Regions from separate parts of the Streptomyces sp. NPDC058000 genome, predicted to be linked through region 1. Evidence: riboswitches for the same ligand, from Rfam matches in the RefSeq annotation. Region 1 holds a riboswitch; the other holds the start of a gene.
What was found. A riboswitch is a leader RNA that binds a small molecule or an ion and turns the genes downstream of it on or off. The one in region 1 is predicted to bind cyclic di-AMP.
Positions count from the first base shown of each region.

Region 1 (7,009 bases):
CACGACCAGGTGTGGCCCGCCCAGGTGCTCGGCACATACTGCCTCGGCGGCACCCTCACGTCCCGTCTGGACCGGGTGCTGCGCGAGGAGAAGGGCTACACCTACGGGGTGCGCTCCTTCGGGCAGGTCCTGCGCTCCTCCGCGCCGTCCTCCCCGGAGGGGGCGACCGGCGCCGCGCTGCTCGCCATCAGCGGGTCGGTGGACACGGCGTCCACCGGGCCGGCCCTCCAGGACCTGTGGACGGTGCTGCGCACCCTCGCGGCAGAGGGGCTGACGGACGCCGAGCGTGACGTGGCGGTGCAGAACCTCGTCGGCGTCGCGCCGCTGAAGTACGAGACCGCCGCCGCCGTCGCCGGGACACTGGCCGACCAGGTGGAGCAGCAGCTCCCGGACGACTACCAGGCGCAGTTGTACGTCCGGCTCGCGGAGACCGGCACGGTCGAGGCGACCGCGGCGGTCGTCAGCGCCTTCCCGGTGGACCGGTTGGTGACGGTCCTGGTGGGTGACGCGGCGCAGATCGCCGAGCCCGTCAAGGCGCTGGGCATCGGCGAGGTGACGGTCGTCAGCGGCTGACCGTCCGCGTGACGTCCGGTCACCCGACGGCTCGTCACTCATTGAGACTTATCGACAAAGCGGCTCCCGTGGCGGTTACTTGCCACGGGGGCCGCTTTGTGCGCCTGCCTGGTCGGCTGCGCGCCGGGAGTGCGTGACTCCGTGGGGTCGTGTCCGGCGGGCGGCTGGTGCTGCCCGCCCGCTTGCGTCGGCTGCCCGATTCGCGTGTGGCGTACCGCACAAAAATCCGGTTCTGTTTGCCGATTGAAAGTTGTCCCGTTTAGCGTCGGTCCGGCTGTTCGTCACAAGTCCGCCACAACAGTGGCACCGGACAGTCATCGCCGAGTCCCCGTACGGCGCGAGCCAGGGGAGCCGGGGACCCACCCGTCCCTTGGGGTGAATCGGACCCCTCTTCGGAGGAGTCCGTAGGAGACCTTCCTGCTCCGAACCCGTCAGCTAACCCGGTAGGCGAGAGGGAAGGAAAGGACCAGCCAGTACATGGCGTTCACCCGTGCCACCGGGAAGCACCGCCGTGCGAGCCGCACCGCTCGTACCACCCGCAACCTCGCCGGCATAGCCACCCTCGCGGCCTCTGGTGTCGTCGCCTCCGTGGCGTCGCCCGCGCTGGCCGCCACGGACGAGTCGGCCCCCCGCGACACCGGTCTCCAGCAGTCCGTCGTGATGGGTGACGAACTCGCCGTGCGGATCGAGGCCCAGGCCGACGCGCAGCAGGCGGCCGCCGAGGCCACCGCGGCCCGGGCGAAGGCCGAGGCCGAGGCCGTTCGGCTGGCCGAGGTGGCGAAGAAGCGGGCCGACGAGGAGCGCGCGGCCAAGGTGCGCGCCGCCCGCGAGGCCGAGCGCAAGCGCCTCAACACCTTCGTCGCACCCGTGACCGGTTCCTACGTCTCCACCGGGTACAAGGCGTCCAGCGGCCTCTGGTCCTCGGGCAGCCACACCGGTATCGACTTCCATGCCGCCTCCGGTACGCCCGTCCACGCCGTGGGCTCGGGCACCGTCGTCGAGGTCGGCTGGGGCGGTGCGTACGGCAACAACATCGTGATCCGGATGAACGACGGTACGTACACCCAATACGGTCACCTTTCGTCTTTCGGGGTGACGGTCGGCCAGACGGTCACCCCGGACCAGCAGATCGCCCTCTCGGGCAACACCGGCAACACCACGGGTCCGCACCTCCACTTCGAGGCCCGGACGGGCCCGGACTACGGCTCGGACATCGACCCGGTCGCCTACCTCCGCGCGCACGGCGTCACCGTCTGACCTGATCGCGACCTCTCCGCCGCAGTACCGTCCCCCGGAGCCCCGGCCCGCCACCCCTGGCGCGCCGGGGCTCTGCTGTCTCCGTAGGGCCACCGGTGTCTCCCTGGGGCTGTCGGTTTCTCCCTAGGCCCTCGGCGTACCGCCCGCACGGTGCCCCCGCCCAGCGGCCGAAAAGCGTCGATGAATTCACGACGTCCCGAGGGAAAGTCCGCCCCGGTCGAATAGAGTCGGGGAAAGTCGCCGAGCGGCGACGTTTTCCGGGGATTACGGCGGAGGCACGGACGATGCGAGGTCACATTTCCGCGCACGCGGTGTGTACAGCGATTCGCGACGATATTGTGTCGGGTGTGCTCACGCCGGGAAGCCGGCTGATCGAGGACATTCTCGCCGCGCGGTACGGAGTCTCCCGGGTCCCGGTGCGGGAAGCACTGCGCACCCTCCAGTCCGAGGGATTCGTGACCACCCGCCACCACGCGGGCGCCTGCGTCGCCGAACTCACCGAACAGGACGCTGCCGACCTGCTCGACGTCCGCGCCCTCCTGGAGCCGCTGGGCGCCGCCCGTGCAGCCGCCCGCCGCAGCTCCGCCCACCTGAAGGTATTGCGCGGCCTGGTGCGACTCGGCCGGGAACGGGCCCGCCACGGCCACCCCGCAGACCTGCGTCAACTGGATGCCTGGTTCCACGAAACGCTCGCCCAGGCGGCCGGCAGCCCCAGCCTCACGGCGCTCCTCACCCAGCTGCGGCGCAAGATCGAGTGGGTGTACGTCGTGGAGCCGCCGGCCCGTCCCGCCGATTCGTGGGACGAACACGGCGCCGTGCTCGACGCGGTGGCCCGTGGTGACGCGGAACGGGCGCGCGCCCTCATGGCGGCGCACATTCAGCGGTCGCTGCCCGTGTACCGGCTGCGGAGTGCCGCTCCCGCTGTGAGGGAGGTGAAACGGCCCGTCAACACGGCACGCGCCCGCACTTAACAATCACCCCGTATACAAAGAGGGAGCGTAGGGGAATTGCTGGCGTGCGGAAGGAATGGCGGGGAAGGCGGGAGGGCGAGGCTGGGCGTTCGCGCTCTATTTCCGGAATCCTGGCGCGATGAATTCATCGGAGAAAGATTCCGGCCGGGGTGATCTCCGGGCTAGGGGGGATTCCTGCAATGGCGAAATAGGGCAGCGGAACAATTTCCGGGCGAGGCATACCAGAGGTCGTGCGTAATGCCCCGGCGTCCTGTTTCCCTGCGCGCTTCCGGACGTCGGTGCGACGCCGGTCGGGGGATTGCTGCCCGTGACGTCACCGGCGCTGGCCCGCGAAGCCACGGCTCCCGCGATGCCTCCGCAACGAAACGGCCCCGCCGCAGTAGCCGGATGTCCCGGTCACCGCGGCAGGGCCGCATCAGGAGAAGCAGTGGACGGGGCGCGCGGCCCCGGCGCTCCTCAGACGGTCTCGGGGAGCTCCTCAAGGCCCTCCGCGACCAGCTTCGCCAGGCGTTCGAGCGCGGCCTCGGCCCCCTCGGCGTCGGAGGCCAGCACGATCTCCTCGCCACCCTGGGCGCCCAGGCCCAGGACCGCGAGCATGGACGCGGCGTTGACGGGGTTGCCGCCGGCCTTGGAGATCGTTATCGGGACACCGGAGGCGGTGGCCGCTCGGACGAAGATCGACGCGGGGCGGGCGTGCAGGCCCTCGGCCCAACCGACATTGACGCGACGCTCAGCCATGGTGTTGCCCTTCAAAGTCGTGACTGTTGTCTAGACCATTCTTGCACGCTGTCAGGAGTGGTCCCGAAGCCCTTCGTCCCGGCTTCCCGTCCGGGCTTCCCGGCCCTCCTCTTAGGCCCTCGGTCCCGCTGCGGCGAGGCCCGGAAAAACGAGCGTACGCACGTCGAGCCCGTTGTCAGTGCCCCGCCGTACGCTGTCCGCATGCAGACGCCGCCGGATCACGCCTACCCGACCCACTGGGAAGCCGACGTGGTGCTGCGCGACGGCGGTACGGCACGCATCCGGCCCATCACGCCCGCCGACGCCGAGCGACTGGTCTCCTTCTACGAGCAGGTCTCGGACGAATCGAAGTACTACCGCTTCTTCGCGCCGTATCCGCGCCTGTCCGACCGTGACGTCCACCGGTTCACCCACCACGACTACGTCGACCGGGTCGGCCTGGCCGCCACGGTGGGCGGCGAGTTCATCGCCACCGTCCGCTACGACCGGATCGACGAGCGAGGACTGCCCGCCAAGCGCCCCGAGGACGACCAGGCCGAGGTCGCCTTCCTCGTCCAGGACGCCCATCAGGGCCGTGGCGTCGCCTCCGCCCTCCTGGAGCACATCGCCGCCGTCGCCCGCGAGCGAGGCATCCGCCGGTTCGCCGCCGAGGTCCTGCCCGCCAACACCAAGATGATCAAGGTGTTCACGGACGCCGGCTACACCCAGAAGCGCACCTTCGAGGACGGCGTCGTCCGCCTGGAGTTCGACCTCGAACCGACCGAGCAGTCCATGGCCGTGATGCGCGGCCGCGAGCAGCGCGCCGAGGCCCGCTCCGTCCAACGCCTGCTCGCCCCCGGCTCGATCGCCGTCATCGGCACCGGCCGCGCCCTCGGCGGCGTCGGCCGTACCGCCCTGCGCAACATCCTCGACGCCGGCTTCACCGGCCGGGTGCACGCCGTCAACCACGCCTTCCCCGAGGACCTGCGGCGTCTGGAGCCCGAGGGCGTCCCCACCGCCCGTTCCTTGCGCGAGATCCCCGAGCCGGTCGACCTGGCGGTGATCGCCGTCCCCCCGGCCGGCGTGCCCGACGTCGTCCGCGACTGCGGCGAACACGGCGTCCAAGGGGTGCTGGTCCTCTCCTCCGGCTACGCCGAGGCCGGCCCCGACGGCCGCGAGCAACAGCGCGCCCTGCTCCGCCAGGCCCGCTCCTACGGCATGCGCCTGATCGGGCCCAACGCCTTCGGGCTGATCAACACCACCCCCGACGTCCGGCTGAACGCCTCCCTCGCCCCCCAGATGCCCGGCGCCGGCCGGATCGGCCTGTTCACCCAGTCCGGAGCGATCGGCATCGCGCTGCTCAGCGGACTGCACGAGCGCGGCCCCGGCGACGGCGGTATCGCCGGCATCTCCACCTTCGTCTCCGCCGGCAACCGCGCCGACGTCTCCGGCAACGACCTCCTCCAGTTCTGGTACGACGACCCGCACACCGACGTCGCGATCCTCTACCTGGAGTCCATCGGCAACCCCCGGAAATTCGCCCGGCTGGCCCGCCGCACCGCCGCCGTGAAACCCGTGGTGGTCGCCAAGGGGGCCCGCCACCACGGCACCGCCCCCCTGGGCCACGCCGTCCCCACCGTCCGGGTCCCCGACAGCACCGTCGCCGCCCTGATGCGCCAGGCCGGCGTGATCCGCGTCGACACCGTCACCGAACTCATCGACGCCGGGCTGGTGCTGGCCTCCCAGCCGCTGCCGGCCGGCCCGCGCGTCGCCATCCTGGGCAACTCCGAATCGCTGGCCCTGCTGGCCTACGACGCCTGCCTCACCGAAGGACTGCGCCCGCAGCGCCCCCACGTGCTGCCCTCCGCGGCGACCCCCGAGGACTTCCGCGCCGCGCTCGCCGACGCACTCGCCGGGCCCGGCTGCGACGCCGTCGTCGTCACCGCCATCCCGTGGGTGGCCGAGGAGGACGCCGCCGTCCCGGGGGAGAGCGAGGGCGCCGCGCTCGCCGACGCCCTGCGCGCCGCGGCCACCGCCGACCCGGGCAAGCCGGTCACCGTCGTCCACCTGGCGATGGACGACCTGGCCGCGACGCTCGCGGCCCCACCGGAGCCCTACGACCCGCACGCGTCCCCCGAACCGGCCGCCCAGCCCCAGAGCCCCGCCCCCGAAGCCCGGGGCAGGCCCATCGCCCCGCCCCGGCCGCCGCACCCCCCGGGCCCGCCCCGGCCCCCGGCCCCCGCGCACACCCCGGACCGGGCACCCGCCCCCGAGACCCCGGCCCACCCCCGTCCCGTCCGCATCCCCGCCTACCCGGCCGCCGAGCGCGCCGTCCGCGCCCTCGCCGAGGCCGTCCGATACGCCGCGTGGCGCCGAGCGGCCACCGAACCAGGCCGGGTGCCCGAATACGACGACATCCAGGAGGCGGCGGCCGGCGCCGACATCGAGCAGCTGCTCGACCGGCTCACCACGGACGTCGCCCCCGGCCGCTCCGTCGCGCTGCCCCCCGCCGACGCCGAGGCCCTGCTGGCCCGCTACGGCATTCACGCCCGCCCCACCCTCCCGGCCCCCGATCCGGACGCCGCCGTCCGCGCCGCCGCCCGCCTCGGCTACCCGGTCGCCCTCAAGACCACCGCCCCCCACCTGCGGCACCGGGCCGACCTCGGCGGCGTCCGCCTCGACATCGCCGGCGAGGCCGAACTCCGCCGCACCTACGCAGAATTGACCGACTTCCTGGGCTCCCCCGAAGAGCTGCGGCCGGTCGTCCAGGCGATGGTGCCGCGCGGCGTCGACACCGTCGTCCGCGCCGCCATCGACCCCGCCGCCGGCGCGGTCCTCTCCTTCGGGCTGGCCGGCGCGCCCTCCCAGCTGCTCGGCGACGTAGCGCACCGTCTGATTCCGGCCACCGATCGCGAGGCCAGCGAGCAGATCCGGTCGATCCGCGGCGCCCCGCTGCTGTTCGGCTGGCGCGGCTCCCAGCCCGTGGACACCGCCGCCTTGGAGGAACTGCTGCTACGGGTCTCCCGGCTCGTCGACGACCACCCGGAGGTGGTCGCCGTCGACCTCGAACCCGTCGTGGTCGCCCCGCACGGCCTGGCCGTCCTGGGCGCCTCCGTCCGGCTCGCCAGACCGCCCGCCACCACCGACCTCGGGCCCCGCCGGCTGCCCGTCTACTGAGGCTCTCGCGCCCCGGTACGCCCCGTAAGATGGACCCCATGGCTAAGACCGGTACGACGACCCAGGGGCTGCGCGCGGCGATCGAGCGCAGTGGCTATTACCCGACGCTCGTGGCCGAGGCGGTGCAGGCTGCGGTCGGCGGAGAGCCGGTGGTGTCGTACCTCGTCCACCAGGAGACGACCTTCGACGCCAACGAGGTCCGCCGCCACGTCACGGTCCTGGTCCTGACCGGCACCCGCTTCATCGTCAGCCACACCGACGAGCAGGCCGCCGACGCCACCTCCCCGTCCCCCTACGCCACCACCTCCACGGAA
Region 1 covers NZ_JBHVQS010000031.1:52,450-59,458, forward strand. Annotated here, with positions in the region: gene ACFVT2_RS26435 (M16 family metallopeptidase) at 1-573, shown strand, start outside; cyclic di-AMP (ydaO/yuaA leader) riboswitch at 882-1,038, shown strand; gene ACFVT2_RS26440 (M23 family metallopeptidase) at 1,051-1,830, shown strand; gene ACFVT2_RS26445 (GntR family transcriptional regulator) at 2,115-2,801, shown strand; gene ACFVT2_RS26450 (HPr family phosphocarrier protein) at 3,258-3,539, opposite strand; gene ACFVT2_RS26455 (GNAT family N-acetyltransferase) at 3,741-6,695, shown strand; gene ACFVT2_RS26460 (DUF5998 family protein) at 6,734-7,009, shown strand, end outside.

Region 2 (7,009 bases), on a different contig from region 1:
GCGCCTGAGGTGATCTGGGTGTAGGTGGTCCGGGGCAGCGCGACTCCGCCGGCGTGCCAGGCGGCCAGGGTCAGTCCGGAGCAGTCGTATGCGGCCGGGCCGGTCGCGCCCCAGGCGTAGGGCTTGCCCAGGGCGCTGTGGGCGAAGGCCACCGCCAGGGCGGCACGGCCGTCCGGTGCCGGGGCGGGAGGGGCAAGTACGGTGCGCGGGGCGGTCGTGGGCTTCAGCGCGCGTTCTACGGCGGCCGTGGGCTTCAGTGCCCGTTCCGGGGTGGTTGTGGGCTTCGGTGCGCGGTCCGTGGTGGTGGCGGGGGGCGGCGGGTGTTGCGCGGTGGCCGTGGCCTCCCGTGCGCGTTCCGCGGTGGCCGGGGGCTTCGGTGTGGGTTCCGGGGCGGCCGTGGGGTGGTTGCCGAGGCGGCGGACGCTGCCGAGGCGGCGGGCCCAGCCCGCCACCGCGGTCGCCTGGTGGCTGCCCGTGCGCTCCAGCACCGTGGCGCCGTCCAGGTAGCGCTGCGGGTCCGCGACGAGGAGCAGCCCGGTGCGGGTGCCGCGGGCGGTGCGGGTGTCGGCCGGCGGGGGTGCGAGCGGCGGCCGCTCTCCGGCCGTGTGGTGCGACGCCATGGCGGCCGTCACTTCCTTCCCTGCGGGGCGAATGCGACCGGCGGGGTGTGGGCCCGGTCGTCTGCAGGAGGAAGCTAAGCCCGGGGTCACGGTGTGGACCCCCCTTGCCCGGCATTGTCCGATTCCGAGCGACTGCCGCGCGGCGATGACCGGCCGGCGGCCGGGGGAGGGGCGGGAGCGGCGGGCCCTGACCGAAGCGGGCATCACGGGCGCCCTGCCGGAAAGAGCGTGCTATGGGGCGGATACGATCCAGCACTATGGACGTAGTAATCAATGTCTTCGTCGCGCTGCACATCATCGGCATCGCCTCTCTCCTGGGCGGCTTCCTGACCCAGATGAAGGCGATGAGCGCGGGTACCGCCCGCTTCGTGCCGGCCATGTTGCACGGTGCGCTGACGATGCTGGTCACCGGCATCGTGATGGTCGGCCTGAACCAGATGCAGGGCCACTCGCTCAACAACATCAAGATCGGCATCAAGATGGCCGTCCTGGTGGTGATCCTGGCGCTGGTCTACGTCAAGCGCGACGAGGAGAAGCTCGCCAAGCCGCTCTTCGGCGCGGTCGGTGGGCTCACCATGCTCAACATCTTCATCGCGGTGCTCTGGACCTGAGCACCCCGGCGGCTCGGCCCCCGGCCCCCGCCCGGCGGCCCCGGCGCCGCACCGCCGTACCAACGGCTCACCGCGCGGTCATCCCGCTCCGTACTCCGGAGGCGGAGGATGACCGCGCGGTGGCGTGTGGGGGGTGGCTGTGGGGGGTGGGTTCCGCGCGGGCGCGGGGTGCGCGCCCGCATGCCGGCTACCCGAGCCGGACGCTGCCGTAGATCGGCATGTAGTAGATCGACTCCACCCGGACGCTGGCGCCCGGGTGCGGGGCGTGGATCATCTGGCCGCCGCCGATGTACATCCCGACGTGGCTGATGTCGTTGAAGAAGAACACCAGATCGCCGGGTTGGAGATCGCTGGTGCCGACCCGGCTGCCGACCTTGACCTGGTCCCAGGTCGTGCGCGGCAGGTCGACCCCGGCCGCCTTCCACGCGGCCTGTGTCAGCCCCGAGCAGTCATAGGAGCTGGGCCCGGTCGCGCCCCAGACGTACGGCTTGCCTATTTGGGCGCGGGCGAAGGCGAGCGCCTTCTGGGCCTTGGTGGAGGACGAGCCGCTGTCGGACGTGCCGCCCCCGGAGCCCTGGCCGGAGCCGCTGCTGCTGCCGCCGCTGGGCTGCTGCTGCCGCTCCTTGCGGGCCTGTTCGGCGGCCTTGCGCTCGGCCTCGGCCTCCTTCTGGCGCTCCAGTTCGGCCAGCCGCGCCTTCTCCTGGGCGGTCAGCCGGGACAGCAGCTGGCGTGCCTCGGCCAGCTTGGTCTGAACGCTTCTCTTGTTCTCCTTCAGGGACGTCTGCGACTGCTGGAGGCTCTCCAGGCTGCTGGTGGCCTCGGCCCGCTGGCGGGAGGCGGCCGCGGCCTGCTCCTGGTAGTCGGTGATCGCCTGCTTCTGCTGCCCGGTCAACTGCTCCATCAGATGGTTGCGGTCGACGAACTGCTGCGGGTCCTTGGCGAGCATCAGCTGGGCGGTCGGGCTGATCCCGCCGCTCTGGTACTGCGCCGAGGCGAACGCGCCCAGCCGGCGCCGGGACTCGTTCATCTTGTCCGCGCGTCGGGCCGCCTCGTCGAGCAGGCGGTTCACGGTGCGCTGCTGGCCGTCCGCCTTCTCCTTGGCGGCGTTGTACTTCTGGGTGGCGACCTCGGCCTGCTGGTAGAGGCCGTCGACCTTCGCCTTGACCTCTTCGACGGTCGGCTGGGGTGCCTTCGGGGCCGCGTTCGCGGTCTGCGAGAGCAGGGTGACCGAGGCGAGGGCGGCGGTGGTGAGCCCGGTTGCCGTACGACGGCCGCCGGGCGTGGCGAGTATGGGGGTGCGCGGCTTGCGATGGGACGCCAAGGCCGGCGACTCCTTCCGTGGACCGCCTACCGGGTTAGCTGTCGGGTTCGGGCGGTCTGCTGACGGAAGGCTTGCCCTACGACTGGTGCGTCCGCCTGGCGACGGTCGCACCGGTCGATTCACCCCGGTGGTGCTGGTGGGTCCCCGGCTCCGGGTGCCTTTGAGGGCAGGACCGGACTCGGCGGGGGCGGCCCGTGCGAACGCTGTCGTCCGCGGGGACGGCGGGCTGCCCGAGCGAGACCGTAGCCAACTCGTGTGGCTTCTGTGAAGGCTGGTGTTCGATATGCCCGAAACCTTTTTGTGACCTGAATGTGAGCGGCCCCGGGTTTGCCCCAGGTCGCACAAGGAATTGCCCGATCCGGAGCGGTACCGGCCAATCCGGGACTCCGGGACCGGTTGTCAGTGCGGCGGCCTAGACTCGGTGGGCGATGAGCAGCCTCTTTGACGACAGCTTCCTGGCGGACCTCGGCCCCCCGGACGAGGAGCCCCCGCCGCCGCCCGAGGACGAGCCCGGTCCGGCCCCGGAGGAGGTCCCCGCCGACCTCTTCGGCGGGCAGTTCGACGCGCCCGCCCCCAGGGAGCCGTACTACCGCGACGGTGCCGCCCGCCCGCCCATCGACCCGGCGGCGCTCCTGGAGGGGCTCAACGACCAGCAGAAGGCCGCCGTGGCGCACAGCGGCAGCCCGCTGCTGATCGTCGCCGGCGCCGGCTCCGGCAAGACCCGGGTGCTCACCCACCGCATCGCCCACCTGCTCGCCGAGCGCCACGTCCACCCCGGCCAGATCCTCGCGATCACCTTCACCAACAAGGCCGCGGGCGAGATGAAGGAGCGCGTCGAGGACCTGGTCGGCCCGCGGGCCAACGCGATGTGGGTCTCCACCTTCCACAGCGCCTGTGTGCGGATCCTGCGCCGCGAGTCCAAGCGGCTCGGCTTCACCTCCTCCTTCTCGATCTACGACGCGGCCGACTCCAAGCGCCTGATGGCCCTGGTCTGCCGCGATCTCGATCTGGACCCCAAGCGCTTCCCGCCCAAGTCCTTCAGCGCGAAGGTCTCCAACCTCAAGAACGAGCTCATCGACGAGGAGAGCTTCGCGGGCACGGCGGCCGACGGTTTTGAGAAGACCCTGGCCCAGGCGTATGCGATGTACCAGTCGCGGCTGCGCGAGGCCAACGCCCTGGACTTCGACGACATCATCATGACGACGGTCCACCTGCTCCAGGCGTTCCCGGACGTCGCCGAGCACTACCGCCGCCGCTTCCGCCACGTCCTCGTCGACGAGTACCAGGACACCAACCACGCCCAGTACACCCTCGTCCGCGAACTGGTCGGCCCGGGCACGCCCGAGACGCCCGCCGCCGAGCTGTGCGTGGTCGGTGACGCCGACCAGTCGATCTACGCCTTCCGCGGCGCCACGATCCGCAACATCCTCCAGTTCGAGGAGGACTACCCGGACGCCACCACGATCCTGCTGGAGCAGAACTACCGCTCCTCGCAGACGATCCTCTCCGCCGCCAACGCCGTCATCGAGCGCAACGAGAACCGCCGCCCCAAGAACCTCTGGACGGACGCCGGCGCCGGCCCGAAGATCACCGGCTATGTGGCCGACACCGAGCACGACGAGGCCCAGTTCGTCGCCGACGAGATCGACCGGCTCACCGACGCCCGCGACGCCAAGGCCGGCGACGTCGCGGTCTTCTACCGCACCAACGCCCAGTCCCGGGTCTTCGAGGAGATCTTCATCCGGGTCGGACTGCCCTACAAGGTCGTCGGCGGCGTGCGCTTCTACGAGCGCAAGGAGGTCCGCGACATCCTCGCCTACCTCCGGGTGCTGGCCAACCCCGAGGACGCCGTCCCGCTGCGCCGGATCCTCAACGTCCCCAAGCGCGGTATCGGCGACCGCGCCGAGGCGATGATCGAGGCCCTGGCGCTGCGCGAGAAGATCACTTTCCCGCAGGCGCTGCGCCGGGTCGACGAGGCATACGGCATGGCCGCCCGCTCCGCCAACGCCGTCAAGCGGTTCAACACCCTGATGGAGGAGCTGCGCACGATCGTGGAGTCCGGGGCCGGCCCCGCCACGGTCCTGGAAGCGGTGCTGGAGCGCACCGGCTACCTCGCCGAACTCCAGGCGTCCACCGACCCCCAGGACGAGACCCGGATCGAGAACCTCCAGGAACTCGCCTCGGTGGCCCTGGAGTTCGAGCAGGAGCGCGGCGAGGGCGCAGCGCCGGCGGCCGACGCCGAGGCGACCGACGTCGATGCGGCCGCCGCCCCGAGCCCCGGCACGCTCGCCGAGTTCCTGGAGCAGGTCGCCCTGGTCGCCGACTCCGACCAGATCCCGGACGAGGACGAGGAGGGCGCCGGCGTCATCACCCTGATGACCCTGCACACCGCCAAGGGCCTGGAGTTCCCGGTGGTCTTCCTGACCGGCATGGAGGACGGCGTCTTCCCGCACATGCGGGCGCTCGGCCAGACCAAGGAGCTGGAGGAGGAGCGTCGGCTCGCCTACGTCGGCATCACCCGCGCCCGTGAGCGGCTCTACGTCACCCGCTCGACGATGCGCAGCGCCTGGGGCCAGCCCTCGTACAACCCGGCCTCGCGCTTCCTGGAAGAGATCCCCGACGAGTACGTGCAGTGGAAGCGCACGGGTCCCGCGACGCCGTCCGCGTCCATGGGCGGGCTGTCGTCGGGCGGTTCCTCGGGCGGGGGAGGCTTCGGCGGCGGCATCGGGGCGTCACTGTCGTCGGCCCGGTCCAAGGGGCCGAGCGGCTTCGCGACCCGCCGCGCCGCGGACCGCCCGGTGGTCTCGCTGGCCGTCGGCGACCGCGTCACCCACGACAGCTTCGGGCTCGGCACGGTCGTCGGCGTCAAGGGCAGCGGGGACAACGCCGAGGCGACCATCGACTTCGGAGGCGAGAAGCCCAAGCGGCTGCTGCTGCGGTACGCGCCGGTGGAGAAGCTCTAGGGCCTCTGGAAGCCCCGGGGAAGCCTCAGAGGGGCCCTGGGCGAGGAGAACCGGAGAGGGGCCTGCCGCGATGTGCGGCAGGCCCCTCCGGCTACGTGCGCGGCGCGCGGGGTCAGTACGGGTTGAGGTCGTGGGCGCGGAGCCACGGGATCGGGTCGACCGCCGCGCCGCCGCCCGGCCGCACCTCGAAGTGCAGGTGCGGGCCGGTGGAGTTACCGGAGTTGCCGGAGTAGGCGATGGTGTCGCCGGCCTTGACCGAACCCGAGCGGATCTTGGTGCTGCTCAGGTGGCAGTACCAGGTCTCGGTGCCGTCGGGCGCGGTCAGGATCGCCATGTTGCCGTAGGCGGAGTTCCACTGGGTGCGGATGGTGCCGTCGGTGGCGGCCATGACCGTGGTGCCGTAGCTGACCGGGAAGTCGATGCCGGTGTGCACCGACATCCAGTTCACCCCGGCCTGGCCGAAGAGCGCGCTCAGGCCGTGCTGGGTGACCGGCAGGACGAACTTGGGGCGCAGCGCCTCCTTGCGGGCCGCCTCCGCCTCCTTGCGCTTGCGCTCATCGGACTGCCGCTGTTTGAGGTCCAGCCGCTCCTGGGTGCGGCTGGCCCGTTCGCGGAAGTCCTGGGCGCTGGCGCTGAGTCCGGCGAGCTGGCTGTCCAGCTTCTTGTTGGCCGCCGTCGTCCGCTTCGCGGAACCGGCGTCCGGGGCGGCCTGGGTCGTCGCACTGTCCTGACTGTCCCCGCCGAACTGGCTGACCGAGGCCGCGGCCGCCGCGCAGACGCCCATCGCGGCGACCGAGGGCACCGCGACGGTCAGCAGCGCCGAACGCTTGGCCTGGCGGCGCCGGCCGCGGTTGCCGCCGCGGACGGCCTTGCCCGCCGGGGGGCCGCTGACCCGTTGGCCGGCAGGGGCGTCGTCGTCGGGGAGGGAAGTGACGGGCATCGCCTGCGTCATCGCCTCGGCGATCGACGCGGAGTCGGCCGTGGCGGCCTCGGCGCCGGGCGGGGCGGCGGCATCGTCGTCGCCGGTCTCATGGGTGAACGCCACGAGGGGCTCGTCCCACTGGACGGTGTCGGCCGCGGGCGGGCCCGCCTGGGCCGGGATGCCGGGGGCGGGGACGCCGGGGGCCGGGTCGTGCGACCGGCCGGTGTAGTCGGTGTAGTCCGTGGTCGACCAGACCGCGGTGGCCTCGTAGTCGATCGGTTCCTGGACGGCCGTGGCGGCGGCCGCGAAGGCGCCGGAGTCGTAGGCCGCGGTCCCGTAGCCGGTGTCGTACCCGGCCGTGGCGTAACTCCCGGTGGGGTAACTCCCGGTGGGATAACCGCCGGTGAGGTCGTCCCCGGTGCCGTACGCAGCGCCGGTGCCATAGCTGCCGGTGTCGTAGCTTCCGGTGCCGTACGCCCCGCCGTCGAAGCCGCCGGTGGCGAAGCTCCCGGTGTCGTAACCGCTGTAACCGCCGGTGTCATAGGCGGTGGTGTCGTAGGCGGCGCCGCTTC
Region 2 covers NZ_JBHVQS010000047.1:12,286-19,294, forward strand. Annotated here, with positions in the region: gene ACFVT2_RS32150 (C40 family peptidase) at 1-620, opposite strand, end outside; gene ACFVT2_RS32155 (hypothetical protein) at 878-1,231, shown strand; gene ACFVT2_RS32160 (NlpC/P60 family protein) at 1,419-2,552, opposite strand; cyclic di-AMP (ydaO/yuaA leader) riboswitch at 2,560-2,746, opposite strand; gene pcrA (DNA helicase PcrA) at 2,981-5,515, shown strand; gene ACFVT2_RS32170 (peptidoglycan DD-metalloendopeptidase family protein) at 5,628-7,009, opposite strand, start outside.
Region 2: linked by a shared signal. The riboswitch ahead of ACFVT2_RS32160 (NlpC/P60 family protein) and the one ahead of ACFVT2_RS26440 (M23 family metallopeptidase) in region 1 are both predicted to bind cyclic di-AMP.